2 regions of the Polaromonas sp. P1_F6 genome follow, and region 1 is predicted to be linked to the other one. Evidence: predicted binding sites of a transcription regulator. Region 1 holds the regulator's gene; the other holds the start of a gene.
What was found. The regulator sigma-54, encoded in region 1, starts transcription at its own class of promoters, with help from an activator protein. The targets are predictions, from matches to a motif close to TGGCANGNAANCTGCTTT.
Positions count from the first base shown of each region.

Region 1 (15,114 bases):
GGGACCATTCCACATCGGCACGCGCCGCGATTCTTTCAGGCGCATCTTGCCCGGCAGTTTGAGGTCGGGCGTGAGCACGTGAGCGGTCCAGCCGGCGTAGTTTTTCTTCCAGTGCGCGGCCAGTTGCGGAAAAAACTCCGTCGCTTCTTCGCCCCAGGCGTTTTGTGCCTGTTCGCGGCCGGGATTGGCAGAACGGTCGCGCGAAGTCTCGAAGGCGGGCTCTTCACGCGTGTCGCCCCGATCGCCGCTGTCCCGGTTCAGCGGCTGGCCAAATTCATCGATGGGTTGGTTGCGGTGGTCCTGCTGCACGCGTCCTTCGGCATGTCCTTGCTGGCGGCGCTGGTCGCGTCCCTGCAGGCCGGTGATGCCGGCCACGCCTGCCACATCGATCCGTTCGCCGTAAGGCGGGTTCACCAGCATCACGCCCGAAGGCGCAGGTGGCATACGCTGCAGCGCGTCGCCGCCGCGGAATTCCACCGCATTGGCCACACCGGCACGTTCGGCATTGCGCTCGGCAAAGTCAACCATGCGGAAAGACACGTCGCTGCCGAACACCGGCGCGGTAGGTTCGGTGATGGCGGCTTCGGCCTGGTCGAGCAGACCGTCCCAGACATGGCCCTGGAAAGGCAGGTACTTCTGGAAGGCAAAACGGCGGTTGATGCCGGGTGCGATGTTGCACGCGATCTGCGCGGCTTCAATCGCGATGGTGCCCGAGCCGCAGCAGGGGTCATAGAGCGGCACGCCTTCTTTGCAGAGCTGGTCCCAGCCGCTGGCGGCAATCATGGCGGCGGCCAGGGTTTCCTTCAGCGGGGCATCACCCTTGTCTTCACGCCAGCCGCGCTTGAAGAGCGGCTCACCCGAGGTGTCGATGTAGACCGTGACGGTGTCCGTCGTCAGGTGCACGTAGACGCGCACGTCGGGCCAGCGCGTGTCGACGCTGGGGCGCACGTCGTCGAACTTGGCGCGAAAGCGGTCGGCGATCGCGTCCTTGATCTTCAGCGCCGCGAAGTTCAGGCTTTGCAGCGGGCTGTGCTGGGCGGTGATCTCGACCTTGAAGGTCTGCTTGGGCGTGAACCAGATTTCCCAGGCCACGTTGGCAGCAGCGTTGTAGAGGTCTTGCTCACTGCGGTACTGGTTATGCTGCAGTTCGATCAGTACACGCTGCGCCAGCCGGCTGTGCAGGTTGAGCTGCAACGCGTCGCGCCACGACGCCTGCAGCTGCACGCCGGCGCGCCAGGCTTTGCCGTCGATCCCGGTGACACGCTTGACCTCGGTGGCCAGCAGGGTTTCGACGCCTGCGGCGCACGGTAAAAACAATTGGAGTTGATTCATGACTGACTTTGAGGGACGGGCAGCGCGGCCTGATTGGGCGGCTAGAGTGATTTGCGCAGGTTGGCGGGCGCTATGCGCAGGGCTTCGCGGTACTTGGCCACGGTGCGGCGTGCGCATTCAATGCCCTGCTCCTTGAGCATTTCGGAAATCTGGTTGTCGCTGAGCGGTTTCTTGAGGCTTTCGGACGAGACAAATTGTTTGATGAGCGCGCGTACCGCCGTGCTGGAAGCATTGCCGCCGGTTTCGGTGCCGAGCGCGGAGCCGAAGAAATACTTGAGCTCAAAGGTGCCGAAAGGGGTGCCCATGTACTTGGCCGTGGTCACGCGGGAGATGGTGGACTCATGCAGGCCCAGCTCGTCGGCGATTTCGCGCAGCACCAGCGGGCGCATGGCGAGTTCACCGTGCGTGAAGAAATTTTTCTGCCGTTCCACAATCGCACTGCTCACGCGCAGGATGGTGTCAAAGCGCTGCTGGATGTTCTTGATGAACCAGCGGGCCTCCTGCAGGCGCTGCTGCAGCGCCTGGCCGCCCTGGCCCTTGTGCTGCTTGAGGGCATTGGCATAAATGTCGTGCACGCGCAGGCGCGGCATGACGTCGCCATTGAGCGAAACCTTGAAGCCCCGGCCCGACTTGATGACGATGACGTCGGGCACGATCAGGTTGCGCTCCACGTTCACGAAGCGGCGCCCGGGCTTGGGATCGAGCCGGCCTATCACCGTGATCGCGCCCTTGATGGCGGCTTCGGTGAAACCGCACAGGTGCGACAGGCGTTTCACGTCGCGCTTGGCCAGCAGCTCCATCGGTTGCTTGCACATGGCAATGGCTGCGCGGGTTTCTTCGCAGTCCTTGCAGTCCAGCAGCTGCAGGCTCAGGCATTCCGCCAGGTTGCGCGCACCGACACCGGCAGGCTCCATGTGGTGCAGCAGCTTGAGCGCCATCGCAAAACGCTGCTCCAGTTCTTCCGCCTGCGCCATGTCATCTCTTGCAAGACCGGCCGCGAGCGACGCCAGGCTGTCTTCAAGGTAGCCGTCGTCGTTGAGCGATTCAATGAGGAAGTGCAGCGCGGCACGGTCTTCCTCCGACAGGCGCAAGCTCAGCGATTGCCGGTGCAGGTGGTCCTGCAGCGACTCATGGCTGCCCGTGAGGTCGGAGGCCTCGGCTTCGCTCTCTTCATTGTTGTTCTTGCGCGCCGGTGCGTCGCTTCCCCACTCGCTGTCGTCGGGCGTGGTTTCTACCGTGCCATCGCCTTCCCAGCTTTCCTCGAGCTTGGGCTCCGCACTGACTTCTGCGTCATTCGGGGCTGTAGCGCTAGTCTCGTCTGCGCCGCCAGCTATCGAATCCGTAGCAGATTCAAACTCGCGGCTGTCCTGGCTTACCGGCGTGTTGATGTGCTCCAGCCCAAACTCTTCGCGCACCGCCGTCTCTTCCGACACTTCCAGAAACGGGTTTTCGTCGAGCATCTGCTCGACCTCCTGGCTCAACTCAAGCGTCGACAGCTGCAACAGCCGGATCGACTGCTGTAGTTGAGGTGTCAGCGCAAGATGCTGCGAGACGCGGAGTGACAGACCTTGTTTCACTGGATTTTCAAACTTGCGGAAGGTTGAGGCAATACGTCTTTAACCAGCGGGCGCCGCGGAACTGGCTTTGCCAGGCCGCAGGCGCCGTCCCCGGAGGGGGAGAGGGAGCTACACGAAGTGAGCGACAACAGGGGGGAACCATGTTCTACATCTTGAAGTGTTCGCCGAGATAGACGCGGCGCACATCGGCGTTATTCACGATCTCGGACGGTGTGCCTTGCGCCAGCACGTGGCCGTCGCTGATGATGTAGGCGTGGTCGCAAATGCCCAGTGTTTCACGCACGTTGTGGTCGGTGATCAGCACGCCGATGCCGCGCGATTTGAGGAAACCGATGATGCGCTGGATTTCGATCACGGCAATGGGGTCGATACCGGCAAAGGGCTCATCCAGCAGGATGAAGCGCGGCTGGGTTGCCAGCGCCCGCGCGATTTCGACCCGGCGGCGCTCGCCGCCCGAGAGCGCCGGTGCCGGTGAATTGCGCAAATGATCTACCCGCAAATCCTGCAGCAGGGCGTCGAGCCGCGACTCGATGTCTGCGCGCCCCAGCGGTTTTCCGGTTTTGTCGAGCTGCAGCTCCAGCACGGCACGCACGTTTTCTTCCACCGTGAGCTTGCGGAAAATCGACGCTTCCTGCGGCAGGTAGCTCAGGCCCAGGCGGGCACGCAGGTGAATCGGCATGTGCTCGACCGACTCGCCGTCGATGGAAATTTCGCCTGCATCGGCGCGCACCAGGCCCACGATCATGTAGAACGAGGTCGTTTTGCCCGCGCCGTTGGGGCCCAGCAGGCCCACGACTTCGCCTTTTTGCACGGACAGCGAAACGTCCTGCACCACCTTGCGGCTGCCGTACGATTTTTGCAGACCTTGCGCAACAAGGCGGCTGGGGGTCAGGGCAGGAGCGGCCGGGGCCGCTGAAGTGTCAGTCACCACATCCATCTGTGCAGGTCTTTCTAGTTCTTTTCATTGCCCAGCGTCGTGCTGGGGCGCAGAACCGGGGCTGGGCCCGCGGGCGGTGCCGCAACGGGTGCCGAGGCTGTCGCGCGGGGTGACAGCATGGCGCGAACCCGCCCCGTGGGGTTGCTGGCCGTACGGTTTTGCGCGCCCCCATCCACGGTGAAGACGTCGGTGTTGTTGTCATAAACAATCAGGCTGCCGGTGGTTTCGTCCACCAGGGTGGCACCGTTGTAGCGGCGCACCACCGCCCGCTTGATGAACTTCACCAGGTCGGCGCGGCTGTCATATTCAATGCGTTCGCCTTCGCCTTCGATGTACTCGTCTACGCCGTCACGCTTTTTCCGGTAAAACGCCAGCTTGCCGGGCGCCGCGACGGACACCGCCTGCTGGTAGCCCTCGGGATCCTGCATGACGTCAACGCGCTCGCCGCGCACGATGGTCGTGCCCTTGGTGATCACCACATTGCCGGTAAAAACGCTGGTTTGCTTCAGGTCGTCATAACGCAGGGCATCTGCCTCCGCGTTCATGGGTTTGTCCCGATCAGCTTTTTCGGCAGCGGCCGGGAAAGCCGACCCCAGCGCCAGGATGACCGGCAGGATGAGGGAAAAAATGGGGTGTTTCATAAGGCACGAATCTTGCTGCTTGGTGTTGGGTCATTGTAGCCATGCCAGCTGCGGGAATGGCTTGCACGGGGAATATTAGGGGCATAAAAAAACCCGCCGGAAATCGGGCGGGTTTTTTGAGCCGGTGTTTGGCGCGGCGCACGGCCGCGGGCGCTTTCTTTATTTGGCCTTGCGGGATTGGGCGATCAGGTGATCTGTGACCTGCAGCGCGCGGGTCATGGTTTGGGTCTGGTCCGACGAGGTGTAATAACGCCCGGCGATACCCAGCGACGGCACGCCGGCCACTTTGTAGCTGTCCTGCAGCTGTGTGGCCTTGCGCGCCTTGGAGGCGACCGAAAAGGAGTTGTAGAACTCAACGAATTTGGCCTTGTTGAGGCCCTGCTTTTCAGCCCATGCAGCTATCAGCTCGGGCGTGTTAAGCGGTTGTTTTTCCACATGAATCGTGGCAAACACCTTCTTGTGAAGTTCCTCAATTTTTCCCATGGCCTCAAGCACGTAATACAGGCGCTGCTGAGGTTCGAAATCGGGCCGGAAGGACACTGGAACACGCCGCACGGACACGTCCTTGGGGATCTGCTTCATCCAGGCTTCGAATTGCGGCTCGAAGGCGTTGCAATGGGGGCAGTTGTACCAGAAGAATTCCACCACCTCGACCCGGCCGGCGGCGGCTTCGGTCGGCGCCGGCTTGTCCAGCGTCAGGTAATCCTCGCCGTCCTTGAAGGCCTTGGCCTGGGCTTGTGCCAGGGTGGGCAGGGCGGCGATGCCGCCCAGGGCGGCGGCTGAAAACGAAAACTCACGGCGTTGCATCAGATTTTTCTCCTGGAATGACAGAAATAGCCCGGAAACCGCCCCTCTGGCGGATGCCTCGTGGCGCGGGGTATAGGGGTTTGTACACCAGCCTCGTGAAAAGTTCAGCCTATCGTTGGACGAGGGCTTCAGCGCTGGACCCGGACCAGCGCGGTTTCAATGGAATTGTTGTCCAGGCGCTCCTTGGCCTTGTCGGCATCTTCCTTCTTGTCGAAAGGGCCAAGACGCACGCGGTACACGGTGCGGCCAGCCTGCTCGCGTTCCGTCACTTTGGCCTGCATGCCCAGCAGCAGCAACTTGGCGCGTTGCTGTTCCGCATCTTCCGGCGTGCGAAAGGCACCGGCCTGAATGAAATAGCTGAAGGGATCCGCTCCCGGACCGGATGACAGGCCTTCGACCTTGGCCTTTGCCAGATCGCCCAGCGGATCGGCAGGCGCTGGTTTGGCCACTTTGGCCGGCGCTGAAGCGGCGGCCTTGGGGGTGGCTCCGGCGGAGGGGTCGGGTACTGGAACACCAGGCACCTCAACCGCTGCCGGAGGAGGCGGCTTGGGCTGGTTTTTGCCGGCCAGCGGGGCGTTCGGGTTCCAGTCCTTGTTTTTCTTGGCTTCAACAGCGTCGCTGTCGGGGTTGCGTGCCTGGCTCTTGTTCATGAAAGGAACCGGCACCTTGGTGATGTAAACCGCTACCGCCAGCGCCGCGCCCAGGCCGATCAGCGCGCCAATGATCAACCCCAACAGGGTTCCGCCTCGTTGTGTATTCATACCTTGCCCACGTTCATTGCCTTGTCCTGAAATTCGCATGGTTTTCGCCACGGTTTACATCTTGCGCGGGGCGCTCACGCCCAGCACTGCGAGGCCATTGTGCAACACCTGCGCAGTCGCGGCGACCAGCGCCAGACGGGCAAGCTTCACAGCTTCGTCGTCCACCAGGATGCGCTCGGCATCGTAATAGCTGTGATAACTGGCCGCCAGCTCACGAAGGTAAAAAGCCACGTCGTGCGGTGCAAATCCGTCAGCCGCGTTGGTCAGCATGTCGGGGTACTTGGCCAGCAGCAGCATCAATGACTGCGCCTGCGGGCTGTCCAGCGCCGAGAGGTCGACAGCTTTGAGGCTGGCTTCGTCGCCACCCTGGCCGGCCCAGGTGGTGAGGATGGAGCAGATGCGCGCATGCGCGTACTGCACGTAATACACCGGGTTTTCATTGTTTTTGGCCAGCGCCAGGTCAATGTCGAAGATGTATTCGGTGTCCGGCTTGCGGCTGAGCAAAAAGAAGCGCACGGCGTCGGCGCTGGTCCATTCGATCAGGTCGCGCAAGGTGACGTAGCTTCCGGCGCGCTTGGAAATTTTGACCTCTTCGCCGTTGCGCACCACGCGCACCATGGTGTGCAGGACGTAGTCGGGGTAGCCCTGGGGAATGCCTTCGCCGGCGGCCTGCAGCCCGGCGCGCACGCGGGCAATGGTGCCGTGGTGGTCCATGCCCTGGATGTTGATGGCCTTGCCGAAGCCGCGCTCCCACTTGGCCAGGTGGTAGGCCACGTCGGGGACGAAGTAGGTGTAGCTGCCGTCGCTCTTTTTCATCACGCGGTCTTTGTCGTCGCCGTAGTCGGTCGACTTCAGCCACAGCGCGCCATCCTGCTCGTAGGTCTTGCCGGCCTCTTTCAGTCTGGCCACGGCGCTATCGACACGGCCCGAGCTGTACAGGCTGGACTCAAGGTAGTAGTTGTCGAACTTCACCGAGAAGGCCTTCAAGTCCAGGTCCTGCTCGTGGCGCAGATAGGCCACGGCGAACTGGCGTATCGAGTCCATGTCTTCCACGTCGCCCGAGGCGGTGTATTCGCGGTCGTCCGACTTGACGGTCTTTTTGGCCAGAAAGTCGGCCGCGATGTCGGCGATGTAGTCGCCGTTGTAGGCCGACTCGGGCCAGCCGGCGTCACCGGGCTTGATGCCTTTGGCGCGCGCCTGTGTGCTGGTGGCCAGGGTCTGGATCTGCACGCCCGCGTCGTTGTAATAAAACTCGCGCCAGACCTTGGCGCCTTGCGTGGCGAACAGGTTGCAGATCGCATCGCCCAGCGCGGCCTGGCGGCCGTGGCCCACATGCAGCGGGCCGGTCGGGTTGGCCGAGACGAACTCGACGATCATCTTGCGGGCCGGGTCGGCCGGCTGCACGCCGAACTGCGCGCCGGCGGCCAGCACTTCGCGCACGGTCTCCTGCTTGGCGGCGGGCTTCAGGCGGATGTTGATGAAACCGGGGCCGGCGATTTCGATGGCGTCTACCCAGCGTTCAAACGCGGGCTTCTTGAGCAGGTTGGCGCGCAGGCTTTCGGCCACCTGGCGCGGGTTGAGCTTGAGCGGCTTGGCCAGCTGCATGGCGGCCGTGCAGGCGAAGTCGCCATGGGCCGCCACCTTGGGGGATTCAAAGGCAGCTTTGTCGCCTGCGCCGGGGGAAAGTTCATCCAGCCCCGCGGCCAGAGCCGCGAGCAGGTCTTTTTTAATCGAGAGCATGGTCTGATTTTACGGTTAAGCCATCTGCCGTTCGGACCCCTCAGATACCCGGTCATCGAATTTGCCCGGCGCGGCGTTATGTGTTGGAATTCCAGCCGGAACTCAAACCTGTTTCCCAACCCAATGGAGCCACCATGAAAAAGCTGTTATCCCTGATCGCCGCCGTTTTTGCCGTCTCGATGGCCTTGTCTCCGGTGGCGCACGCCGCGGACGCTCCAGCCAAAACCGCACAGCAAACCAAAATGGGCGCCTGCAACAAGGACGCTGAAGGCAAGAAGGGCGATGAGCGCAAGGCATTCATGAAAGAGTGCCTGAGCGCCAAGAAAGAAGCACCAACGCAGCAAACCAAAATGAAAACCTGCAACGTCGACGCCAAGGGCAAAAAAGGCGACGAACGCAAAGCCTTCATGAAAGAGTGCCTGAGCAAGTAAGCCGGTCTTTTCAGATCAAACCAGCCCGCCATGAATGTCATGGCGGGCTTTTTTTGTGCCAATATTCCTCCTGGGCGCTATTAATTCGATAGCTGTTTGCGCTTGTCTACAAAGCGCTAGCGGTACTTTTCATCTATAAACGCACCGTCACACCTGCAGCAGCTGCCCCTGCGCCGCCTGCTTGACCGCCTGTGTCAATCGCTGCGCCGCAACGGATTCACGTGCCCAGTGCTGCCAGTACAGCCGCACGTCGACCGTGCTGCCCGGCAGCACTTCCTGCAGCGGCGGCTTGCGGGTGCGCGCGGCCAGCAACAGGTCGGGCACCATGCCCCAGCCCATGCCAAGCTCCAGCGCAAGCTCGAACGCATCCACCGCCGGCACGAAGTGGCGCGGGTACAGCGCGTCGCGCAGCCCGAAATGCTGTTCAAGAAAAGTATCCTGCAGCGCGTCCTTGCGGTTGAAGATCACGGCAGGGCTGGCCAGCAGGCGATGGGCCAGCCGGTTCGGTGCGGCCTTGCCACCCGCCGCGGGCTCGTTCCACTGCGCCACCAGCGCGGGCGAGGCCATGCAGCGGTAACGCATCACGCCCAGCGGTTCAGCCACGCAGCCCCGCATGGCCTGCGCCAATGCGGTGACGCAGCCCGTGACATCCCCGCTTTTCAGGGCTTCCTGGGTGTGGTCCTGATCGTCCACCACGACATCGAGCAGCAGGCCGTTAGCGTGCAGGGCTGAGGCCACGCCCGGCAAGAACCACGTGCTCAGGGAGTCGGCGTTCACCGCCACGCTGAGGCTTTGCAGGCGAGCGGGCTTTCCCCCGCCCTGCAGCCCGGCCAGCAGATCACCCTCCATGAGGCGAACCTGCCGGGTGTGCCCGAGCAAAGCCTGGCCGGCCGACGTGGCGCGTACCTGTTTGCCGCGCACCAGAAGCCGCTGCCCCAGTGCGTTTTCAAGTGACTTGATGCGCAGGGACACGGCAGCCAGCGTCAGGCTCAGGGCCTTGGCGGCTTCGCCGAAACTGCCGTGCTCAATCACGGCGGCCAATGCTTCAAGTTGTCGGGCATCGAGCATGTTGTTAGGCGCCTACTAAATCAATTAATAATTGACTAAAGCTAATTTTAGTTAATTCTATTTAACTATTATGAGCCCTGGCACACACTTGCGGCCATGAACCCGCTCACCGCCCCCGCCTTCCTGACTGGCATGGTCCTCAGCCTCTCGCTCATCATGGCCATAGGCCCGCAGAACGCTCACGTGATCCGAATGGGCCTGCTACGCCAGCATCTCTGGCTCACCGTCGCCGTCTGTGTGCTGACCGATGTGGCCCTGATCGCCGCAGGCGTTGCCGGCCTTGCGCAACTGGGCGGTCTTTCCGACAAGCTGCTGGGCGCCATGACCGGCGCGGGCGCGCTGGTGCTGCTGGTGTATGGCGCCCAGGCCATGCGGCGCTTTCTGCAGCCTGCGCACGCGTCTGCCCAGAACCCCGATATGGCCGGCGCAGAGGCCATGCCGCGCCGCAAGGCCATCGGGCTGGCACTGGCGCTGTCGTGGCTCAACCCCCATGCATGGCTGGACACCGCCGTGGTCATCGGCACCGCATCACTGGCTTACGCCCGGCCGGACAACGCCGTCTTCGGCCTGGGCGCCATCACGGGTTCATTGCTGTGGTTTACCGGCCTGGGTGTGGCGCTGTGGTGCGTGGGGCGCAGGCTCAACACACCGGCCATATGGCGCGCGATGGACCTGTTGGTAGCGCTGATGATGTGGGGCACCGCCTTCTGGCTGGTGCATGGCCTGTTTTCAGCCTGACGCTGCAGCGCGGGTGTGTGCCTAACCAAAGCCTCGGGCCAGAAAGACGGCGGCCAGCGGAATGAACGGCAGGATGTGCGCCTGCACCATCACCAGCCGCCGCGCTTGTTTGACTTCCAGCGCATCGGGCAGGGCGCCGCTGGCGCGCAACTCACGGCGCCAGCGCAAAAACATCATGGTCGGCTTGATGGAAATCAGCCCAATCGCCAGGAACATGACGAGCTTGACGTACAGCAAGGGGTTGTGGACGTACCAGGCCGCGCCCTTGCTGCCCAGAAACACGCGCGCCAGGCCGGTCAGGAAAACCGCGCCGGCCGAGATGCCGTAGACCATGTCGATCTTGCCGAGCCTCTCGATCACGGCGGCGTTCAGCCACTCGGTGCGGCACAGCGCCGCCTCGCTCGCCAGAAAAACCACCATGGTGAGAATCGCCAGCAGGTGGGCATAGGCCAAAAGAGATTCGAGAACCATCGTCGGGATCCTTTCCAGTCAGGGTTTTGTGGTGGTGGCGGCTGGCGACGAGCACCAGAACTCCGGTTGGCTGTAATGGTGTTTCAGAAAATCCAGCCAAAGGCGAACCCGCAGCGGCAAGTGTTTGCGTTGCGGAAATACGGCGTAAATACCGTTGGGCGGCGCGGCAAAATCCTCCAGCACCGCCACCAGCTGGCCGGCGGCAATTTCTGCCTCGACCTCCCAGGTGCTGCGCCAGGCAATGCCGTACCCTCCCAGGCACCAGTCATGCAGGACCTGGCCGTCCGAGCAGTCGAGCGGCCCGCCCGGCTTGAGATGGATCAATTCGTCCTGGACCCGGAACGCCCAGCCCCGCGTTTGCGAGGCGTCGCTGGACAGCGTCAGGCAGTCGAATTTCGCCAGCTCGCTGGGGTGCTGGGGCGTGCCGTGGCGGGCCAGGTAGACCGGCGTGGCCACGCACAGCCGGCGGTTGTCAGCCATGCGCACGCTCACCAGCGAAGAGTCCGGCATGTCGCCGACGCGCACTGCGCAGTCAAAACCCTCGCCGGCCAGGTCAACTACCCGGTCGCTCAGGTTCAGCGAGATCGTGACATCGGCATGCACTTCGCGAAAGCGTGTGACCAGTGGCGCCACGTGGCGGCGGCCAAAGCCGGCCGGCGCGGTGATGCGCAGATGCCCGCTGGCCTTGACGCCGCCGGCCGAAACGCTGGCTTCGGCGTTGGCAAAATCAATCAGCAGGCGCTGGCAGTCTTCAAGAAAGGCGCTGCCTTCGTGTGTGAGCGTGATGCGCCGGGTGGTGCGTACCAACAGCTTGACGCCCAGGCGGCCTTCCAGTGCATCAAGCCGACGCCCCATGATGGCCGGCGCCACGCCTTCGGCGTTCGCGGCAGCGGTCAGGCTGCCGCGTGTCGCAACCGACACGAACGATTCAAGCTGCTTGAGTTTGTCCATGCTGGATTATGTCCATGAACGTCTGAAATCAGCCGTTTTTAGCATTGATTCCAACACTTCCCACCCAGGACGCACGGTGCGCGCGTCCTCTTACACTTTTTTAATAACTCAGCCGGGCCACCGATCGCAAGACGTCCGGTGTGGTGGTCGGCAGGCCAAAAAACTCGAGGTAGGCCGGGATCTGCTCGAACAGCATGTCGGACCCCACTTGCACCGTACAGCCACGCGCCTTGGCCGCTGCCAGAAACGCGGTCATCTCCGACTTCATGACCACTTCGCCCACAAAACTGTTGGCGGCGATACGTGAAACGTCCATGGGCAGCGGATCGCCTTCGTTCATGCCCATGGGCGTGGCGTTGACCACCAGGTCGTAACCCGCCGGGTCGTTTGAGCCTGTGAGGAGTTCCAGCGTTGCGTAATGCTGGCGCAGCCGCCCAGCCAGCGCCTGCGCGGAGGCCGCATTGACGTCGCACAGCCCTAGCGCGCGCGCGCCGGCCTTGGCCAGCGAAGCAGCGATTGCCGAGCCCACGCCGCCGCTGCCGACGACCAGGGCACGCTTGCCGCGCGGATCAAAGCCCTTGCGTTGCACGCCGCGCACAAACCCTTCCCCGTCGAACATGTCGCCCACGAGCTTGTCATTGGCGTCGCGTTTGACGGCATTGCAGGCGCCGGCGATGCGTACTGTGGGTGTGGCTTCGTCCAGCAAATCGACAGTCGTAACCTTGTGCGGCATGGTGATCAGCGCGCCGCGGAAATTCTCCAGGCAAGACACCGACCGCAGAAAGGCCGGGTAGTCTTCGGTCTTGCAACCCATGGGCACGACCACCGCGTTCACTCCCGCCTGTTCAAAGTAGGGGTTGTAGATCATCGGCGCCTTGAAAGAATGCGTCGGGTAGCCGATGTGGGCGATGAGTTCGGTATGGCCGTTGATCATGGAGGTTCCAGAAATTTGCAGTTAAAACCGCTGTTGAAAATAATGCCGAATGATCAGTGCTGACGGTCATTCGCCTGCAACAAAGATGCCTTTGACGATCAATACAGGCCAGGGGTGCCACCGCCGTCCACAGCGATGGCCGTGCCTTGAATGTGGCGGGCACTCTCCGAACACAGGAATATCGCAAGTGCGGCGACATCCTCGGGTGTCCCCAGCCGGCTGAGTCCCTCGCGTGCGATTTGTGCCTGTCGTTCTTCTTCGACGGGCTTTCCACTTGCGGCTGCACGCTGCTGAAACAGTTGCGCTACACGGCCGGTTTCAGTCAAGCCCGGAAGAATGGCGTTGACATTGACGCCGTCCCGCTTTCCAAGACCGGACAGGCCCTTGGTGAAGTTGTGCATCGCAGCGTTGACCGACCCACCGATCAGGAAGCCCGGGTCGGGCGTACGGGCAGCGCCGCCAATGATGTTGACAACGTGCCCACCCGCAGTTTTCAGCATCGGCCAAAACAGGCGGCACAAGTTCACACAGCCGAAGAACTTCAATGCAAAGCCGTCATGCCATGCGTCCTCCGGAAGGTCCAGAAACGCACCGGCGCGCGTGGCACCCGCGGAATTAACCAACACGTCACAGCGTCCAAATTTTTCGGACACCAGGGTGAATACCGCTTTGCAACCTTCTTCGCCTCGAAGATCCGCAGCACATACCTCAGGGCGGAGTGCTCCAGTGCCTGCAATTGCATCTGCTGCAGTCTTCAGGTTCTCAATGGACGATGCGGCCAAAACGGTTTGCGCACCGCGTGCGGCAAACGCAGCGGCGATGCCATGGCCGATGCCCCGGCTGGCGCCACTTATAACGATGACTTTTCCAGCGAACTCCTGTGACATGGCCGCTCTCTTTCTGATGATTTACGAAACCCTTGCGGCATTGATCGCCGAAACAGCGGCGCGCAAAGCCAGCAGGTAGCTGTCAGCGCCAAAGCCGCAGATCTGCCCCTTGACGATTTCAGCGAACACCGACACATGGCGGAAAGGCTCGCGGGCATGGATGTTCGACATGTGAAGCTCGACAACCGGCACCGTGAGGATGGCCAGGGCGTCGCGGATGCCGTAGCTGTAATGCGTCCAGGCACCGGCGTTGATCAGCACGGCGTCGACCTTGTCGGTGAATGCCTGGTGAATCCGTTCGCACATGTCACATTCGCTGTTGGTCTGGAAATGTTCCACCTCGGCGCCGAGCTCCCGGCCCAAAGCCTGCAGGCTGGTGTTGATCTCGTCCAGCGTGATGGTGCCGTACTGCGCCGGGTCGCGTTTGCCGAACATGTTGTGGTTGATGCCGTGAAGCATGAGCACTTTCATGGTGATTTCTTTCCTGGTTGTTGACGTTGTTTGTCGTGGTTTGATTTGTATGTGGGAGGGTCGAGCTGCTTAACCAACGGGCAACTCGATCACCTGGCCGGTTTGGGCGGCCTGCGCGATGGCTTCGGTGATGCGCAGGTTCAGCAGGCCGTCGCGGGCACTGACCAGCGGCGGTGCTTCACCACGAATGACGGCGCCGAAGTGCTCCAGCTGGTGCTTGAGGGGATCGTCGCGCACCATGTCGGCCACGCTCTCGTCAAACGGCTTCCACCAGGAGCGATCTTCCGGCCTGGCGTAGGTTTTCAGGCGCATGGTCGGAACCGACAGGCTTCCGTTGGTGCCCGAAATCACGTAGCAGTCTTCGTCGCCATAGCTTGGGTAGGCCTTGTTTTCCTGGGAGGTCTGCTCCCAGCTGCGCGCGCATGCGGCGGTGTCCGACAGCATGAAGCTGCCCAGCGCACCGTTGGCAAAACGCAGATTGATGGCCACCGTGTCTTCCACCGGAAAACCGCGTGTGGCATTGGAGGCAAAGGCCTGCACTGCCACGATGTCACCGCACAGCATGCGCAGGTTATGCACCTCGTGAATCATGTTCAGGAGGATGGGGCCGCCGCCGATCTCGCGGCGCCATGACGCGTCTTCGTAGTAGCGGTCGGGCTTGAAGAATGTGGCACTGCCCGTCACGGCAACCAGCTTGCCGAGTTTTCCCGAATCCACGATTTCTTTCGCTTTGGCCATGATGGGGCTGTGCGCGCGATGGTGGCCGATCAGTACCTTGGCGCCCGTCTCAGCGACCGCCTTGACCAGCTGCTCGCCTTCGGCCAGCGTGGGTGCAATGGGCTTTTCCAGCAGGATGGGCACCCCGGCCTTGATGCATTGCAGGGCCTGCGGCACATGCAGCTGGTTCGGCGTCGCAAGGATCACGCCGTCAGGGCGGTCCTTGCTGAGCAGCTCATCCAGCGATGGGTACAGCGGAACACCCGCCCTGGCGGCGATAGCCTTTGCCGCCGGCGCAGGATCGACAATGGCCGAAAGGACGCAGGTTGGGCTCTCTTGAGCCACATCCATGTGGGCCAGGCCGATGTAGCCGGCCCCTGCGACAGCGATGCGGATTTTGCTCATGAAGGAAAGATACCCGGAACCGGAATGAAAGAACAGGCCAGCCCGGCGCTCCGGTGCGCTGGGCCGGCCGGGGCGTGAAATCCTATTTACGCAGTTTGGCGAGCTCTGCCTGCAGTGCGCCGACCACATCGGCACCCACGATGGCCGAGTGCTTCTCGATAACGGGCTTCATCTTCTCGCGGAATTTGGCCATTTCTGCGGGGCTGAACTCGCTGACCTGCATGCCGTTCTTCTTCAGGTTTTCGA
Region 1 covers NZ_JBFUBQ010000004.1:349,288-364,401, reverse strand. The annotation lists gene AC1DY9_RS15110 (THUMP domain-containing class I SAM-dependent RNA methyltransferase) at 1-1,332, opposite strand, end outside; gene AC1DY9_RS15105 (RNA polymerase factor sigma-54) at 1,374-2,909, opposite strand; gene lptB (LPS export ABC transporter ATP-binding protein) at 3,055-3,846, opposite strand; gene lptA (lipopolysaccharide transport periplasmic protein LptA) at 3,861-4,487, opposite strand; gene AC1DY9_RS15090 (thiol:disulfide interchange protein DsbA/DsbL) at 4,647-5,294, opposite strand; gene AC1DY9_RS15085 (SPOR domain-containing protein) at 5,423-6,055, opposite strand; gene argS (arginine--tRNA ligase) at 6,110-7,795, opposite strand; gene AC1DY9_RS15075 (PsiF family protein) at 7,930-8,226, shown strand; gene AC1DY9_RS15070 (HTH-type transcriptional regulator ArgP) at 8,374-9,294, opposite strand; gene AC1DY9_RS15065 (LysE/ArgO family amino acid transporter) at 9,391-10,032, shown strand; gene AC1DY9_RS15060 (DUF2214 family protein) at 10,054-10,503, opposite strand; gene AC1DY9_RS15055 (LysR family transcriptional regulator) at 10,522-11,454, opposite strand; gene AC1DY9_RS15050 (shikimate dehydrogenase family protein) at 11,555-12,388, opposite strand; gene AC1DY9_RS15045 (SDR family oxidoreductase) at 12,487-13,275, opposite strand; gene aroQ (type II 3-dehydroquinate dehydratase) at 13,297-13,746, opposite strand; gene AC1DY9_RS15035 (Gfo/Idh/MocA family protein) at 13,816-14,868, opposite strand; gene AC1DY9_RS15030 (TRAP transporter substrate-binding protein) at 14,951-15,114, opposite strand, start outside.

Region 2 (15,114 bases), on a different contig from region 1:
GCGGCCGGATGGGCCAAAGGTTCCACCCCGTCGGTATTGACGGCTTCCATCTGCTCGACCAGGGCAAAAAAGCCGTTGAGCTGGGCCAGGGTGTGCTCGGTTTCGTCGGGGCGCAATTCCAGCCGCGCCAGATTGGCGACGCGGGCGATGTCTTGGGGTGTCAATGCCATGGGGTAGGGATGAAGGAAATACGGGAAAAATAAACCAGAAAACAGGGGCTGAAACGAGGTGTAAAGCTGAAAAAACAGGCAGGCTAAAGCTATTGATCTATAGGGGATGCGTTATTATCCCGCCTTTGGTGTGAAATCAGGGTTGGATGCGGGCTTTAGGCGTTTTTTAGGTGCCAGAAGCAGATTTCAGAGCGCCTCTGGCTCAACTTCCCCATAATTGCTTGATCAATAAAAAGGCGATGGAGCAACGAAGTTTGCTCATGCTCAACCGGACTCCTGCATATGTTTGAATCATTCCGTCGGTACTTCTCCACCGACCTGGCCATTGACCTTGGCACCGCCAACACCCTGATTTTTGTACGCGACCGCGGTATTGTGCTGGATGAGCCCTCTGTGGTTGCCATCCGCCACGAAGGCGGCCCCCAGGGCAAAAAAACCATCCAGGCCGTCGGCCACGAAGCCAAGGCCATGCTGGGCAAGGTCCCCGGCAACATTGAGGCCATCCGCCCGATGAAAGACGGCGTGATCGCCGACTTCACCGTGACCGAGCAGATGCTCAAGCAGTTCATCAAGATGGTGCACCCGCGCAGCCTGTTCAAGCCCAGCCCGCGCATCATCATCTGTGTGCCTTGCGGCTCCACCCAGGTTGAGCGCCGCGCCATCCGCGAAAGCGCGCTCGGCGCCGGTGCCAGCGATGTGTACCTGATTGAAGAACCGATGGCTGCCGCGATTGGCGCGGGCCTGCCCGTGTCGGAAGCCAGCGGCTCCATGGTGGTCGACATCGGCGGCGGCACGACCGAAGTCGGCGTGATTTCGCTGGGCGGCATGGTCTACAAGGGCAGCGTGCGTGTCGGCGGCGACCGCTTCGACGAAGCCATCATCAATTACATCCGCCGCAACTACGGCATGCTGATCGGCGAGCCCACCGCCGAGGCCATCAAGAAGAGCATCGGCTCGGCCTTCCCGGGCTCCGAAGTCAAGGAAATGGAAGTCAAGGGCCGCAACCTGTCCGAAGGCGTGCCGCGCAGCTTTACGATCTCCAGCAACGAAATCCTCGAAGCCCTGACCGACCCGCTCAACAACATCGTCAGCGCCGTGAAGAACGCGCTGGAGCAAACGCCGCCCGAGCTGGGCGCCGACATCGCCGAGCGCGGCATGATGCTGACCGGCGGTGGCGCCTTGCTGCGCGACCTGGACCGCCTGCTGGCCGAAGAAACCGGCCTGCCGGTGCTGGTGGCCGAAGACCCGCTGACCTGCGTGGTGCGCGGCTGTGGCATTGCGCTGGAGCGCATGGACCGCCTGGGTTCCATCTTCACCTCGGAATAAGCGTCTTCACTTCATGCTGCACGCCGGGCATGAAGCGGGGCCAGCCTGACAGCGAACCATGCCTTTAGGAACCCTCGACAGATCCCCGCCGCCCTTTTTCAAACAGGGGCCTTCGGCGCTGTCCAAGCTGGTGTTTTTCAGCGCGCTGTCGCTGTTCCTGATGGTGGCCGACACGCGTTTTCGCATTACCCAACCGGTGCGCGCCGCGCTGGCTACGGCCTTGTATCCGGTGCAATGGCTGGCGCTGCAACCGGTGCGCGCTGTCAAAAGCAGCGGTGAATATTTCACCACCCTCAATCAGGCCAAAACCAGCAGCGAAGAAGCCGGCCGCAAGCTCGCGCTCCAGTCGCTGCGCGCCGGCCAGGTCGAGCAGCTCACGCAGGAGAACAACCGCCTGCGCAAGCTCATGGGCCTGCGTGAACAGCTCGGCACGCCGGTGATGGCTGCCGAGGTGCTGTATGACGCAGCGGACCCTTACACCCGCAAGGTGATCATCGACAAAGGCATGGCGCAGGGCGTTGACCTGGGCTCGCCGGTGCTGGACGAGTCTGGCGTGCTGGGTCAAGTCACCCGCGTGCATCCGCTGGTCAGCGAAGTGACCTTGCTGGTCGACCGCGACCTGGCGATTCCGGTGCTCAATGTGCGCACCGGCGCGCGCAGCGTGGCCTATGGCGACCCGACCGTTTCGGGCAGCGGCCTGGAGCTGCGCTTCATGGGCAGCAACTCCGATGTGCAGCAAGGCGACCTGCTGACCACCAGCGGCGTCGACGGCGTCTACCCGGCCGGCCTGCCGGTGGCCAAAATCAGCCGCATCGAGCGGCGCGCGGAATCGGCGTTCGCAAAAATTTTCTGCACACCGCAGGCGCTCGTGACGGGTGCGCGGCACGTTATCGTGGTCAAGCCCGGCACCGGCCAGATCCCGCCACGGCCCGACGACACGCCCGAACCTGCACCCAAAAAGAAGGGGGCTTCGAAATGATCATGCGATCGGGCCAGCAGCTGCTGCTGCCGGCCAATCCCGTCTTCATCTGGTGCAGCCTGATCGCGGCGCTGCTGCTGGACATGCTGCCCCTGGGCCGCGTGCCGTGGATGCCCGATTTCCTGGCCCTGGTGCTGGTGTTCTGGAACGTGCACCAGCCGCTGCGTGTCGGCATCGGCGTGGCTTTCATGTTCGGTCTGGGCATGGACGTGCACCAGTCCTCACTGCTGGGCCAGCATGCGCTGTCCTATACGGCGCTGAGCTTTTTTGCCACGATGATCCATCGCCGCCTGCTCTGGTTCACGGTACCGTCGCAGGCCTTGCAGGTACTGCCGCTGTTTGCGGTGGCGCATGGTGTGGAGCTGGTGATCCGCATGATCGGCGGCGGCATTTTCCCGGGCTGGATCATGCTGCTGGCGCCGCTGATTGAGGCCGTTTTGTGGCCGGTGGTAAGCGTGCTGCTGCTGGTGCCGCAGCGCCGTGCACCCGATCCCGACCAGAACCGGCCACTCTAGATATGGCCCCCACGCTAGATATGGCCCCCACGGTCGCTCACTTCGTGTGTTCCCGAGGCCTTGCAGGCCGCGGCTCGCGAGACGCTTCGCCTCTATCGCCCGTCCAAGCCTGCGCAGGCAGGCTTGGAGCCGCGGGCTCCAGCCCCTCGGGGGCCGCCCCGCCTGCGGCCTGGCAAAGCCAGTTCCGCGGCTCGGATTGGCCTTTTTCGGCTCGCTTCGCATCGCCTCTTTGTTGTGGGCACTTTCTGGCGGTTGCAGGGTCAGAGTGTCATGACTGAACTTCGCAACGTTGAAGCGGATTTGTCGCGCTTTCGTGCGCGGGTGCTGGTGGCCAGCTTTGCGGTGCTGTGTGCTTTTTCTCTGCTGGCGGCGCGGCTGGTGTATTTGCAGGTGTACCGCCATGCCGACCTGAACGAGCAGGCCGAAAGCAACCGGACGGCCATCGTGCCCATCGTGCCCAACCGGGGGTTGATCCTGGACCGCAATGGCGTTGTGCTGGCCACCAACTATTCGGCCTACACGCTGGAGATCACGCCTTCCAAGGTCGACAACCTGGAAGAAACCATTGCCGCGCTGGAAAAGGTGGTCGACATCCAGGTGCGCGACAAGCGGCGTTTCAAGCGGTTGCGCGAAGAATCCAAAAGTTTTGAATCGCTGCCCATACGCACGCGCCTGACCGACGAGGAAGTCGCCCGGTTTGCGGCGCAGCGTTTCCGTTTTCCGGGTGTTGACATCAAGGCCAGGCTGTTTCGCAGCTACCCCTATGGCGAGCTGGGCAGCCACGTGGTGGGCTACATCGGCCGCATCAACCAGGCGGAAAAAGAAATCATTGAAGGCAGCGAAGACGAAGGCAACTACCGCGGCACCGACTACATCGGCAAGCTCGGCGTCGAGCAGAGTTTTGAGCAGCAGCTGCACGGCACCACCGGCGTCGAGCAGGTCGAGACCTCGGCGGGCGGCCGCGCCATGCGCAAACTCGCCAGCAACCCGGCCACGCCCGGCAACACCGTCATGCTGTCGCTGGACATCCGCCTGCAGAAGCTGGTGGAAGACATGTTCGGCGACCGGCGCGGCGCGCTGGTGGCCATGGACCCGAAGACCGGCGACGTGCTGGCGTTTGTCAGCAAGCCGACGTTCGATCCCAACCTGTTCGTGGACGGCATCGACACGGAGAGCTGGCAATACCTGCGGGATTCGCTGGACAAGCCCCTGCTCAACCGCGCGCTGCGCGGCACCTACCCGCCGGGCTCCACCTACAAGCCCTTCATGGCCATGGCGGCGCTGGAAACCGGAAAGCGCTCCGCCAGCTTCATCGTCAACGACAACGCCTCCTGGAGTTTCGGCGGCCACGTCTTCCGCAGCCACGGCGACATTGCGCTGGGGGCGGTGGACATGTACCGCGCCATCGTGAAGTCGAGCAACGTGTACTTCTATTCGCTGGCCAACGAACTCGGCGTGGACGCCATGCACGACTTCATGCAGCCGCTGGGCTTTGGGCAGATCACCGGCATCGATATCAGCGGTGAAGTCACGGGCGTGCTGCCCAGCCAGGCCTGGAAACGCAAAGCCTATAAAAGGCCGGAGCACCAGAAGTGGTACCCCGGCGAAACCATCTCACTGGGTATCGGGCAGGGCTACAACACCTTCACCATGCTGCAGCTGGCGCAGGCCACGGCCGTGCTGGCCAACAACGGCGTCAAGCACCGGCCGCGGCTGGTGATCGGCACGCAGGACCCGGTGACGCGCGTGATGCACCCGCTGCCGGCCGATGCGCCGGAAAACCTGGGCTACAAGGCTGAAAACATCGCGATCGTGCGCAAGGCCCTGGTTGGCGTCACCCAGGAAGGCACCTCGGCACGCGTGTTTGCCGGCGCGGGTTATCTGAGCGGCGGCAAAACCGGCACGGCGCAGGCGGTCACCATCGGCCAGAAAGACAAGTACAACAGCAGCAAGATGGAAGAGTACCAGCGCGACCACGCTGTTTACATGGCGTTTGCGCCGGCGGAAGACCCCAAGATCGCGCTGGCAGTGATCGTGGAAAACGCCGGCTGGGGCGCCGGGGTGGCGGCGCCGATTGCACGGCGTGTTTTTGACTATGTGCTGCTGGGCCAGTACCCGAGCGAGGAAGACATGGTGGCGGTGCAGAAGGGGCTGGCGGCAGCGCCCATCGGCAAGCCGCGCCAGGCCGCCGACGTGGCCGGCCAGCTGTCGGCCGGCGCAGCAGGCGCTTCCCCCGGCCCCACGAACGCCGCGGCTGCCGCTGCCGCCAAAGCCAGGACGGCGGCGATTGCGGAGGCGCTCAGCAAGCTGCCGCCGCCCATGGCGGCAGCGGGCATCAACCCCGATTAAGCCGGCCGTCGCTATCGATTTGATAGCTGCTTGCGCATGCCCCTATTGGGCCGGGCGCCAATTTGGTCATTAAACGGTGATGGCCGGATTTCAAGCCAAATTTGCCGGAAACCCATACAGCACATGCGCAAGCAGCTATTAAATCAATAGCAAACGGCCTGCGCACAGTCAGCGCGCAAATGCGTCAAAACCGGTTTTCAGGATCAGCGAGCTGACCACGGCGATAAACACCCCGCGCACAAACCCGGCCCCATGTTTGAGGGCCAGGCGGGTGCCCAGCAGGCTGCCCGCCACGTTGGCCACGGCCATCGTGAGGGCGAAATGCCACCAGACATGGCCCTTCCAGGCAAAGAGCGCCAGCGCTGCGAGGTTGGTGGCGGTGTTGAGCAGCTTGGCCGAAGCCGACGCGTTCAAAAAGTCATAACCCAGCCAGCGCACAAATAAAAATACAAAAAAGCTGCCGGTGCCCGGACCGAAGAAGCCGTCGTAAAACCCCAGCACCAGCCCGATGCAGCAGGCCGCCGCGGTTTCGGCATGCCCGGTAAAGCGGGGCGTATGGTGGCGGCCCAGCTCCTTCCTGGCCAGCGTATAGAGCAACACCGCCAGCAGCACAAAGGGCAGGGTCTTGCGCAAAAAGCCCGGCGAGATGACGGTGACCAGCCAGGCGCCCGCCAGCGAGCCGGTGAACCCGGCGGCCGCCGCCGGCAACAGTGCCGCCCAGCGAAGCTCCACCCGACGGGCATATTGGGCCGTGGCAACCGCGGTGCCCCAGACCGAGGCCCCCTTGTTCACCCCAAACAGGGTGGCAGGATGGGTGGTGGGGAAAACCGCAAACAGGGCCGGCACCAGGATCAGCCCGCCGCCCCCGACGATAGAGTCCACAAAACCGGCGAGCAGGGAGGCCAACGAGACGATGAATAATTCCATGGCCCGGATTGTCCCATCGCATTGAACAGACTCATTGCTATCAAATAGATAGCTGCTTGCGCCCGACAGTCAATGGCTGCGAGGGTTTTTGAGGGTTGGGCCCCGTCAGGGCGGAGGCATAAAAAAAGCGCTGGGGTTGCCAGCGCTTTTTGCAAATCTGCATCTCTTGTGGAATGCCGCTTTGCTTGTGTACTTCTTAATGACTCTCTCGTGTCTCCTCGGCTCCTCGCGTTGCGAGCAGCAAGGCTCGTCAGCAAGTCATCCAATATAGCGGGCGCACTGTCCCAGTGCATTGGGGGTTTCCCGGCCCCGGGCTTTGGGCGGCCGCTGGTTCTGTGGATGTTTTTGGGGCACCACGCCAATCGTTTGCGCACTTTTGCAGTACATATTTTCCGTTGCAGTCCCATCACACGAGCTACTGCGGTATTGGCACGACTTATGCCTGTTGTTACCAATTGTTGGTTGATTGAACAGGCGGGCACCGTATGCATATGAACAGATTTCTGGCCTTGGGTATGTCTTTATGCTTGGGCCTGGCATGCCAGCAAGCCCTGGCACAGACCACGGCTCCCCCGGCGGTGGCGCCGCCAGCAGTCACTGCCAGCGCTCCGGAAGTCGCACCGTCCCCCGCACCGGCCGCTGTTCCTGCTCCTCCCGCCGCACCGGTGGCTGCGGCCTCTGCGCCGCCTGCAGCGGCCGCCCCGGCGCCGCTGACCCAACCGGGACTGGTCGGCGTGGAGACCCTCAATGGTGCCGACACCGCCTGGATGATGACCTCCACCGCACTGGTATTGCTCATGACCCTGCCCGGCATCGCCCTTTTCTACGGCGGCATGGTGCGCAGGAAAAGCGTGCTCAATGTCATGGCCTGCGTTGTCGCCATCTGTGCCGTTGTCAGCCTGCTCTGGTTTGCGGTGGGCTACTCCATCGCCTTCACGCCCGGCAAAGGTGCGCTTGGGCACTATCTGGGTGGTCCCGAGCGGCTCTGGTTCACCGGGCTGGACTACGTGAAGGACGCGCAGAAGGTGGCCGTGAGCCATATTGCGCCCAACATTCCCGAGTCGGTCTACGCCATGTTCCAGCTGACCTTCGCCATCATCACGGCCGCGCTGGTGGTCGGCTCGTTTGTGGAACGCATGCGGTTCTCCGCGATGCTGGTGTTCATGTCGCTGTGGACCGTCGTCGTCTACGCACCCATTGCCCACTGGGTCTGGGAGCCCAATGGCTGGCTGGCGCGCATGGGCGCGCTGGACTTTGCCGGCGGCTCGGTCGTGCACATCAATGCCGGCATTGCCGGGCTGGTCTGTGCCTACGCGCTCGGGCCGCGCCACGGCTATGGCCGTGAACCGTTTACGCCTTTCAACCTGGGTCTGACCATGGCCGGTGCCGGCATGCTGTGGGTCGGCTGGTTTGGCTTTAACGCCGGCTCCGCCGTGGCCTCCGACGGCCGGGCCGGCCTCGCGATGGCCGTCACGCACATCGCGGCGGCCGCGGGCGCTCTCTCGTGGATGGCGGCCGAATGGATTGTTCGCGGGCGTCCTTCCCTGCTGGGACTGTGCTCGGGCCTGGTCGCCGGGCTGGTCGCCATCACGCCGGCGGCGGGCTTTGTCTCGCCGCGCGCGGCCCTGGTGTTTGGCCTGGTGGCCGGCGTGGCCTGCTACTGGGGCGCCACGGGCCTCAAGCGCCTGCTCAACGCCGACGATTCGCTGGACGTGTTCGGCGTGCACGGCGTGGGCGGCATTGTGGGTTCGCTGCTGACCGGCATTTTTGCCAGCAAGGCCATCTCCGGTGTCGAGGGCAGCCTGATGACCCAGGCGATAGGCGCAGGCGCCGTCATGCTCTACAGCCTGTTCATGACGGCGCTGGCCTTGTGGGTCACCTCGCTGATCGTCAGCCTGCGCGTCAGCGAAGCCGCCGAGAGCGACGGCCTGGACATCACCCAGCACGCCGAGCGGTTGGGCACGTAACTGACAAACAACGGACTCCACTTTCAAGGATTGCGCACCATGCCCTCCAGTGAAAAAATTGCCGTTGCGGCCCACCTGCATGTGCTGTTGCGCCGCAAAACCGGCCGCGTGACCGACACCGAGTGGATGGCCGGTAACCAGGAATACGCCGCCGAAATAGCGCGTTTTGCGCGGGAAAAAGCCGCCGAGGATGGCCACGTGGACCTGGCGGTGTGGGCCGACCGGCTGGAAGAAATCATGGCCACCCCCGAGCCCAAGGCACGCGTGCCGCTGGTGCAGTTGGTGTCCGAGGTGGTGAAGGAGCGCAGCCAGCCGGTGCTTGCCCCGGCGCCAGTGCCCGACCGCCAGAGCGCCCGGTCCATCGATACCGAGGAAGAGGTCTATCCTGAATCAGGTTTTATCGAGTCGACATTCGGTGCCATCTTCGGCGAGGGCGAGTCGCCGCGGGAGCGCCGCCAGCGCGACCCGAACGCGCCGCGCTATGTGAAGGGCCTGCGATAACTTGTAGACCCCTGTCTCGGCTCACTGCGTGTAGCCGGAACCCCCCTTCAGGGTGGCAACACCTGCAGCCCGGCAAAGCCGGTTCTGCGGTGTTCTTGCCCCGAACGCGCCGCGCTTCGTGAAGAGCTTGCGATAGGCCGGCGCAGGGCCGGCGGCCGGTTTATTTCGCCGGTTGTGGTTGCGCTTCCCGCGCACGGTTCAGGCTGTGCGCCAGCATGTTGCGGGTGCGAATGCGGATGTTGGCGCTGGCATCTTCAGCAAACGCGGCCACATACGGGTGGCCTGCGTTGTCCGCCAGGATGCTGCGCCGCACCTGATCCAGGCCGGCATCGCAGGCCGCCAGTGCGGCATCGGCGAGCACAAACACGGATTGCTCCGGGTTGTCTTTCAGCGGCTGCAAGGCGCTTTGGGCGCAACGCTGGTAGTCGTTGATGGCCGCGGCCACCGGAGCGCGGGCAATCGACAGCGGGTCCTGGCTGGCGCGCGGCGCCGGGCTACAGGCAGACAGCACGCCCAGCAGGAGGGCGATCGAAAGGGTGGTCAGGTGTTTCATGATGTCAATGCGACACCGGCTGTTTCCGGCGTGGTCCGCATTGTGTCATCGGTGTGCGAACGCAGGATGCTCCCCCGGGGCATAAAGACTGCCGGAAAACGGACCGGGGGTAAATTGCGCTAGCCAGCGCAGGACGCACGCAGTAGCATGCGTGAGCTTTATATATAAGGAGGGACTTATGCGGTGGAATTGCATGTCAGGGGCCTTGGTGTTGGGGTTCGGCGCGTTTTGTATGGGCACTGCCAATGCCCAGGCGCAGGCGCAGGCCCAGCAACTAATACTGGGCATCAGCGAAGGAAGCTCGGGCGGGCTGGACCACGCCCAGGTGATTGCCAAATACCAGGGGCTGGCCGAGGTGATCGGCAAGGCCATGAAGGCCAAGGTCAGCGTGGTGTTTGCGCGCGAGTTCAAGCAGCTGGAAGAAGGCATGCAGACCGGCCGCTTCGACCTGGTGATGGCGCGCCCGAGCGACTACCCGGCGCGCGGCATGCGCGACTACGGCTACAGCTATATCGCCAGCACCAAGCCCGACGGGCAGTGCTTCATCATTGCGCCCAAGGGCTCGGCCCTCAAGACCATCGACGACGTCAAGGGCAAGCGGATTGCCTTGCCCGAGCAGATTGCCTATATGTCCCGCTTCTGTGCCGCAGAGCTCAGGGACAAAGGCATCCTGGTGGACAAGGAAAACGTGCAGTTCGTGCGCGAACAGGCGGCTGTCGGCTTTTACCTCGACAACAAATTCGCCGATGTGGGTGGTGTCGCCTCTTACTCAGGCATTGCCAAGAAATGGGAAAAAGAGGGCGGCCGTATTTTGCACAAGAGCGTGGCGCAGCCCTACTTCCCGCTGGTAGCCCATAAACGCGTCAAGCCCGAACAGCTCAAGGCGATCCAGGAGGAATTGCTGGCGCTGCCCGCCAGCGATGCCGGCAAGGACGTGCTCAAGCGTATCGGCATCGAGCAGTTCGACATCACGTCGGAAGCCCGCATGCGCGAGCTGCTGAAGTGGCTCAATATTTGAACCAGGCCTTTGCCGGCTGTTGCCGGCCCCAGGCTGTGCCGCAGCGTAACTGACTGACCACAAGCGCACCAGCGTCAGCAGTGGCACACCCCCGGTGTGCCGAATCGCCGTCTGCCGGGCGACCCATTTTTCTCCATCTCCTGCGGGGAAGGTCATCCTTCACCCAGTGTTTCCTCCTGCGGATTGCCTTGCGGGCCGGTGGGTCCGCCGCGCAAACATGCCTTGGCACGCCCTAGGGTTTTCACTAGAAAAAAAAGGCTTAATCACGTTGTAATAGTTATTATTCATAACCATAATTGGCTTCCGGAAACACACTTCACATGACCCCAAAATACCTTCATCTCGAAATGCACGGCAATGTCGCCGTGGTCCGCCTGGCGCGTCCTGCCAAACGCAACGCCCTGGGTGATGCCCTGATCCTGGCACTGCGGAACCTGTTCGAAAGCCTTCCTCCCGAAACAAAAGCCGCCGTGCTTTGCGGCGAGGGTGACCACTTCTGCGCGGGCCTTGACCTGAGCGAACTCAAGGAGCGTGACGCCAGCCAGGGCCTGCACCATTCGCGCATGTGGCACGCAGCGCTGGAGCGGGTGCAGTACGGCCCGGTGCCCGTGATCGCGGCCCTGCACGGTGCCGTGGTCGGTGGTGGCCTGGAGCTGGCAAGTGCCTGCCATATCCGGGTTGCCGACGAAAGCGCCTTCTACGCGCTGCCCGAAGGCTCGCGCGGCATCTTTGTCGGTGGTGGCGGTGCGGTGCGCATCCCGCGGCTGATCGGCGCCGCACGGATGACCGACATGATGCTGACCGGCCGTGTCTACAACGCGGTGGACGGTGAGCGCATAGGCATCGCGCAATACCTGGTTCCCGAGGGCCAGGCTTTCACCAAAGCCCTTGAACTGGCCACTCGCGTGGCAGAAAACGCACCGCTGACCAACTACGCCCTCATGCATGCGTTGCCGCGCATTGCCGAGCAACCGGCAGACCAGGGGTTCTTCACCGAGGCCCTGATGGCCGCAGTGGCGCAAAGCGCACCCGAAGCCAAGAGCCGCGTGAAAGACTTCCTGGACGGCAAGGCCCGCAAGGTCCAGAAGGGCTGACCAGGCCGGGCGGGCAGGCAAGAGAGACATCCAGAAAAGAGACAGCAGACAGAAGACAGAACAGAAGAGACAACCATGAGCGCCCCGAAATTTCGTCCCATGGCCTTTGGCGTGACCCGTGTGGTCCTGCGCGACGGCGTACCCGGCGTGCGCTATCTGCGCGCAGACCAGGACCTGCAAGCCTTCCCGACCCGTATCACCGACCGCCTGCAGCATTGGGCGCTGACGGTCCCAGGCCGCAGCTTCATGGCGCGGCGCGAAAAACTGGAAGGCGGTAAAACCGGCGACTGGCGGCACATAACTTATGCCGAAGCTTGGGTCTCGGCCCGCAACATCGCGCAGGGGCTGATTGACCGGGGCCTGAGTGCCGAACGCCCGGTGGTCATCCTGTCGGAAAACGATCTGGAGCATGCGCTGCTGGCGCTGGGTTGCATGCTGGCCGGCGTGCCTTTTGTGCCGACGTCTCCGCCCTACAGTCTGGTCAGCCAGGACTACGACAAGCTGCGCCACGTGCTCAAGACTGTGACGCCGGGCCTGGTGTTTGCCGCCGACGGCGCGCGCTACGCCAGGGCCATCAACGCAGCCATCGGCGACGACGTCGAGGTGGTGTTGGCCACCGGGCAGGTCGAAGGGCGCGCCACCACGGCGTTTGCCGAACTGGCTGCAACGCCGGCCACGGATGCCGTAGGCCGCGCCATGCAGGCCACGGGGCCGGACACGATCGTGAAATTCCTGTTCACCAGCGGCTCCACCAAGATGCCCAAGGCGGTGATCAATACCCAGCGCATGTGGTGTGCCAACCAGCAGCAAATGGCGCAATCCATGCCGGTGCTGCAGGACGAGCCACCGGTGCTGGTCGACTGGCTCCCCTGGAACCACACCTTCGGCGGCAACCACAACTTCGGCATGGTGGTGTTCCATGGCGGAACGCTCTACATCGACGACGGCAAGCCGACCCCGGCGCTGATGCACGAAACCCTGCGCAACCTGCGCGAGATTGCCCCCACGGTGTACTTCAACGTGCCCACCGGCTTTGAGGCCATCGCCAGCGCCATGAAAACGGACGCAGAGCTGCGGCGCAACCTGCTGTCGCGCGTGAAGATGTTTTTTTATGCCGGCGCTGCGCTGGCCCAACCCGTGTGGGACAGCCTGTACGAGTCCGAAGAAAAAGAAGTGGGCGAGCGCATTGTCATGGCGACCGGCCTGGGCATGACCGAGTCCGCGCCGTTTGCCATCTTCGTGACCAACCCCAACGTGAAAGCCGGCGACCTCGGCGTACCCGCGCCCGGCATCGAGCTCAAGCTGGTGGACACCGACGGCAAAACCGAGGTGCGCTACAAGGGCCCCAACATCACGCCCGGCTACTGGCGCGCACCGCAGGAGACGGCAGCAGCCTTTGACGAAGAAGGCTTCTTTTGTACCGGCGACGCCGTCAAATGGATTGATGAGGGCAACATTCACCTCGGGCTCAAGTTCGACGGGCGCATCGCCGAGGACTTCAAACTGGCCACGGGCACCTTTGTCAGCGTGGGCCCGCTGCGTGCAAAGATCGTCGCTGCGGGAGCGCCTTACGTGCAGGACGTGGTACTCACGGGCATCAACCTCAAGGAAGTGGGCGCGCTGGTGTTTCCGACACCCGCCGTGCGCGCACTGGCCGGACTACCGCCCGATGCGCCGCTGCGCCAGGCCGTCGAAAGCCCGCAGGTAGTGGCGCACTTTCAGGAGATGATGAACAAGCTCGCAGAGGGCGCGACCGGCAGCGCCAGCTGCATCCGGCGCCTGCACCTGATGCATGAGCCGCCCTCATTCGACAAGGGTGAAGTCACCGACAAAGGCTCCATCAACCAGCGCGCCGTGCTGACGCACCGTGAAGCTTTGGTGGTGGCCCTGCACGATGACACGGCGCACCCCATTGTCAAACCCGCACCATAAAACCCGACGCACAAACACCATGCAACCCAAAGGATTTTTCTCCGCTTTCCAAGACGTCTGGATGCTCGACGGCATCCGCACGCCCATGGTCGACTACTGCGGCGCCATTGGCCATATATCGCCCACCGACCTCGGCATCAAGGCGGCACGCGCCGTGCTCCAGCGCTCGGGTGTCAGTGGCGGCGATGTCGATTCGGTGCTTGCCGGCAACATGGCTCCCGGTGATTTTGAGCAGTTCATGCTGCCACGTCATATCGGCCTTTACGCCGGCGTTCCCGTGGAGGTGCCGGCCATCATGGTGCAGCGCATCTGCGGTACCGGCTTTGAATTGTTCCGCCAGGCCGGCGAGCAGATCCAGAGCGGTGCCGCCAGCGTGGCGCTGGTCGTCGGCGCCGAGAGCATGACGCGCAACCCGATCGCCGCCTTCGAACACCGCACCGGTTTCAAGCTGGGCGCGCCCGTCGGCTTCAAGGACTTCATGTGGGAGGCCCTGAAGGACTCCGCCGCCGGCATCGACATGATCCAGACCGCGGAAAACCTCGCGAAGAAATACGGCATCACGCGGGAAGCCGTCGATGAATTTGCCTCCAGCTCGTTTGCCAAAGCCGTGGCGGCCCGCGAGGCAGGTTTTCACGCCGGTGAAATTGTGCCGGTGGTCACGGAAGAATTTGAACTCGCCGGCTACGCCAAGCGCGGCATACGCCTGCAGGGCAAAGTCACGGAAGTCGCACAGGACACCCACGCACGCTTGTCTCCTGTCGAGGTGCTGGCCAAACTCCGGGTGGTTCACGCCGGCGGGGTGCAGACCGGCGGCAACAGTGCAGCGCTGGTGGATGCGGCAGCTGCTGCCGTGGTGGCTTCGGGCGAGTACGTGAAGGCGCATGGAAAAAAACCGCTGGCACGTGTCGTGGCTGCCGCGGTGGTGGGGGTGCCACCCGAAATCATGGGCATAGGCCCCGCGCCGGCGATTCGCCTGCTGCTGGAGCGCTGCGGCCTGAAGCTGGACCAGATCGGCCGCTTCGAGATCAACGAAGCCCAGGGCGCGCAAACGCTGGCAGTGGCGCGTGAACTGAACCTCGATCTGCGCAAGCTCAATGTCAATGGCGGCGCCATCGCGATGGGTCACCCGCTGGCGGTCACCGGTGTCCGCCTGACGGTCACCGTCGCGCGTGAAATGCAGCGCGCGGGCCTGCGTTACGGCATTGCATCCGCATGCGTGGGCGGCGGGCAGGGCATTGCCCTGTTGCTTGAAAACCCCGAAGGGGCCGAAATTTCTTGAGCAAATAGTCGCTGCAGCGCACAACGGACGAGCGCAAGCAGCTATAAAAACAATAGCAACCGATCTGGAGAGAAGGCATGAAGATTGAAGGACTTGCGGCACTGGTGACGGGAGGCGGCTCCGGGCTGGGCGAAGCCACTGCCCGTGAGCTGGCACGCCTGGGCGCCAAGGTTGCCGTGCTGGACGTGAATCTCGCCGGTGCGGAAAAAGTCGCGGCCGACATTTGCGCTATGCACGGAAGCGGTGCCGCAGTGGCGTGCCAGTGCGACATCACCGACAGCGCCAGCCTGGCGGCCGCGCTGGAAAAAGCCGCAGCTGCGCATGGCCCGGCCCGCATCCTGATGAACGTTGCCGGCATCGGCTCGGCCAAACGCGTGGTGGCCAAAGACGGCAGCCCTGCGCCGCTCGAAGAGTTTGCCAAAGTCGTCACCATCAACCTGGTGGGCACCTACAACGCCAGCCGCCTGTTTGCGGCCGCCTGTGCCAAACTGCCCGCGCTGGAAG
Region 2 covers NZ_JBFUBQ010000010.1:29,959-45,072, reverse strand. The annotation lists gene gatC (Asp-tRNA(Asn)/Glu-tRNA(Gln) amidotransferase subunit GatC) at 1-170, opposite strand, end outside; gene AC1DY9_RS20990 (rod shape-determining protein) at 453-1,496, shown strand; gene mreC (rod shape-determining protein MreC) at 1,555-2,475, shown strand; gene mreD (rod shape-determining protein MreD) at 2,472-2,990, shown strand; gene mrdA (penicillin-binding protein 2) at 3,261-5,339, shown strand; gene AC1DY9_RS20970 (sulfite exporter TauE/SafE family protein) at 5,508-6,266, opposite strand; gene AC1DY9_RS20965 (ammonium transporter) at 6,782-8,233, shown strand; gene AC1DY9_RS20960 (hypothetical protein) at 8,273-8,734, shown strand; gene AC1DY9_RS20955 (hypothetical protein) at 8,895-9,287, opposite strand; gene AC1DY9_RS20950 (phosphate/phosphite/phosphonate ABC transporter substrate-binding protein) at 9,520-10,305, shown strand; gene AC1DY9_RS20945 (crotonase/enoyl-CoA hydratase family protein) at 10,626-11,399, shown strand; gene AC1DY9_RS20940 (feruloyl-CoA synthase) at 11,475-13,331, shown strand; gene AC1DY9_RS20935 (thiolase family protein) at 13,351-14,610, shown strand; gene AC1DY9_RS20930 (SDR family NAD(P)-dependent oxidoreductase) at 14,688-15,114, shown strand, end outside.
Region 2: a site for sigma-54 is predicted at 6,694-6,711, ahead of AC1DY9_RS20965 (ammonium transporter). Genes of this name have one in related genera too.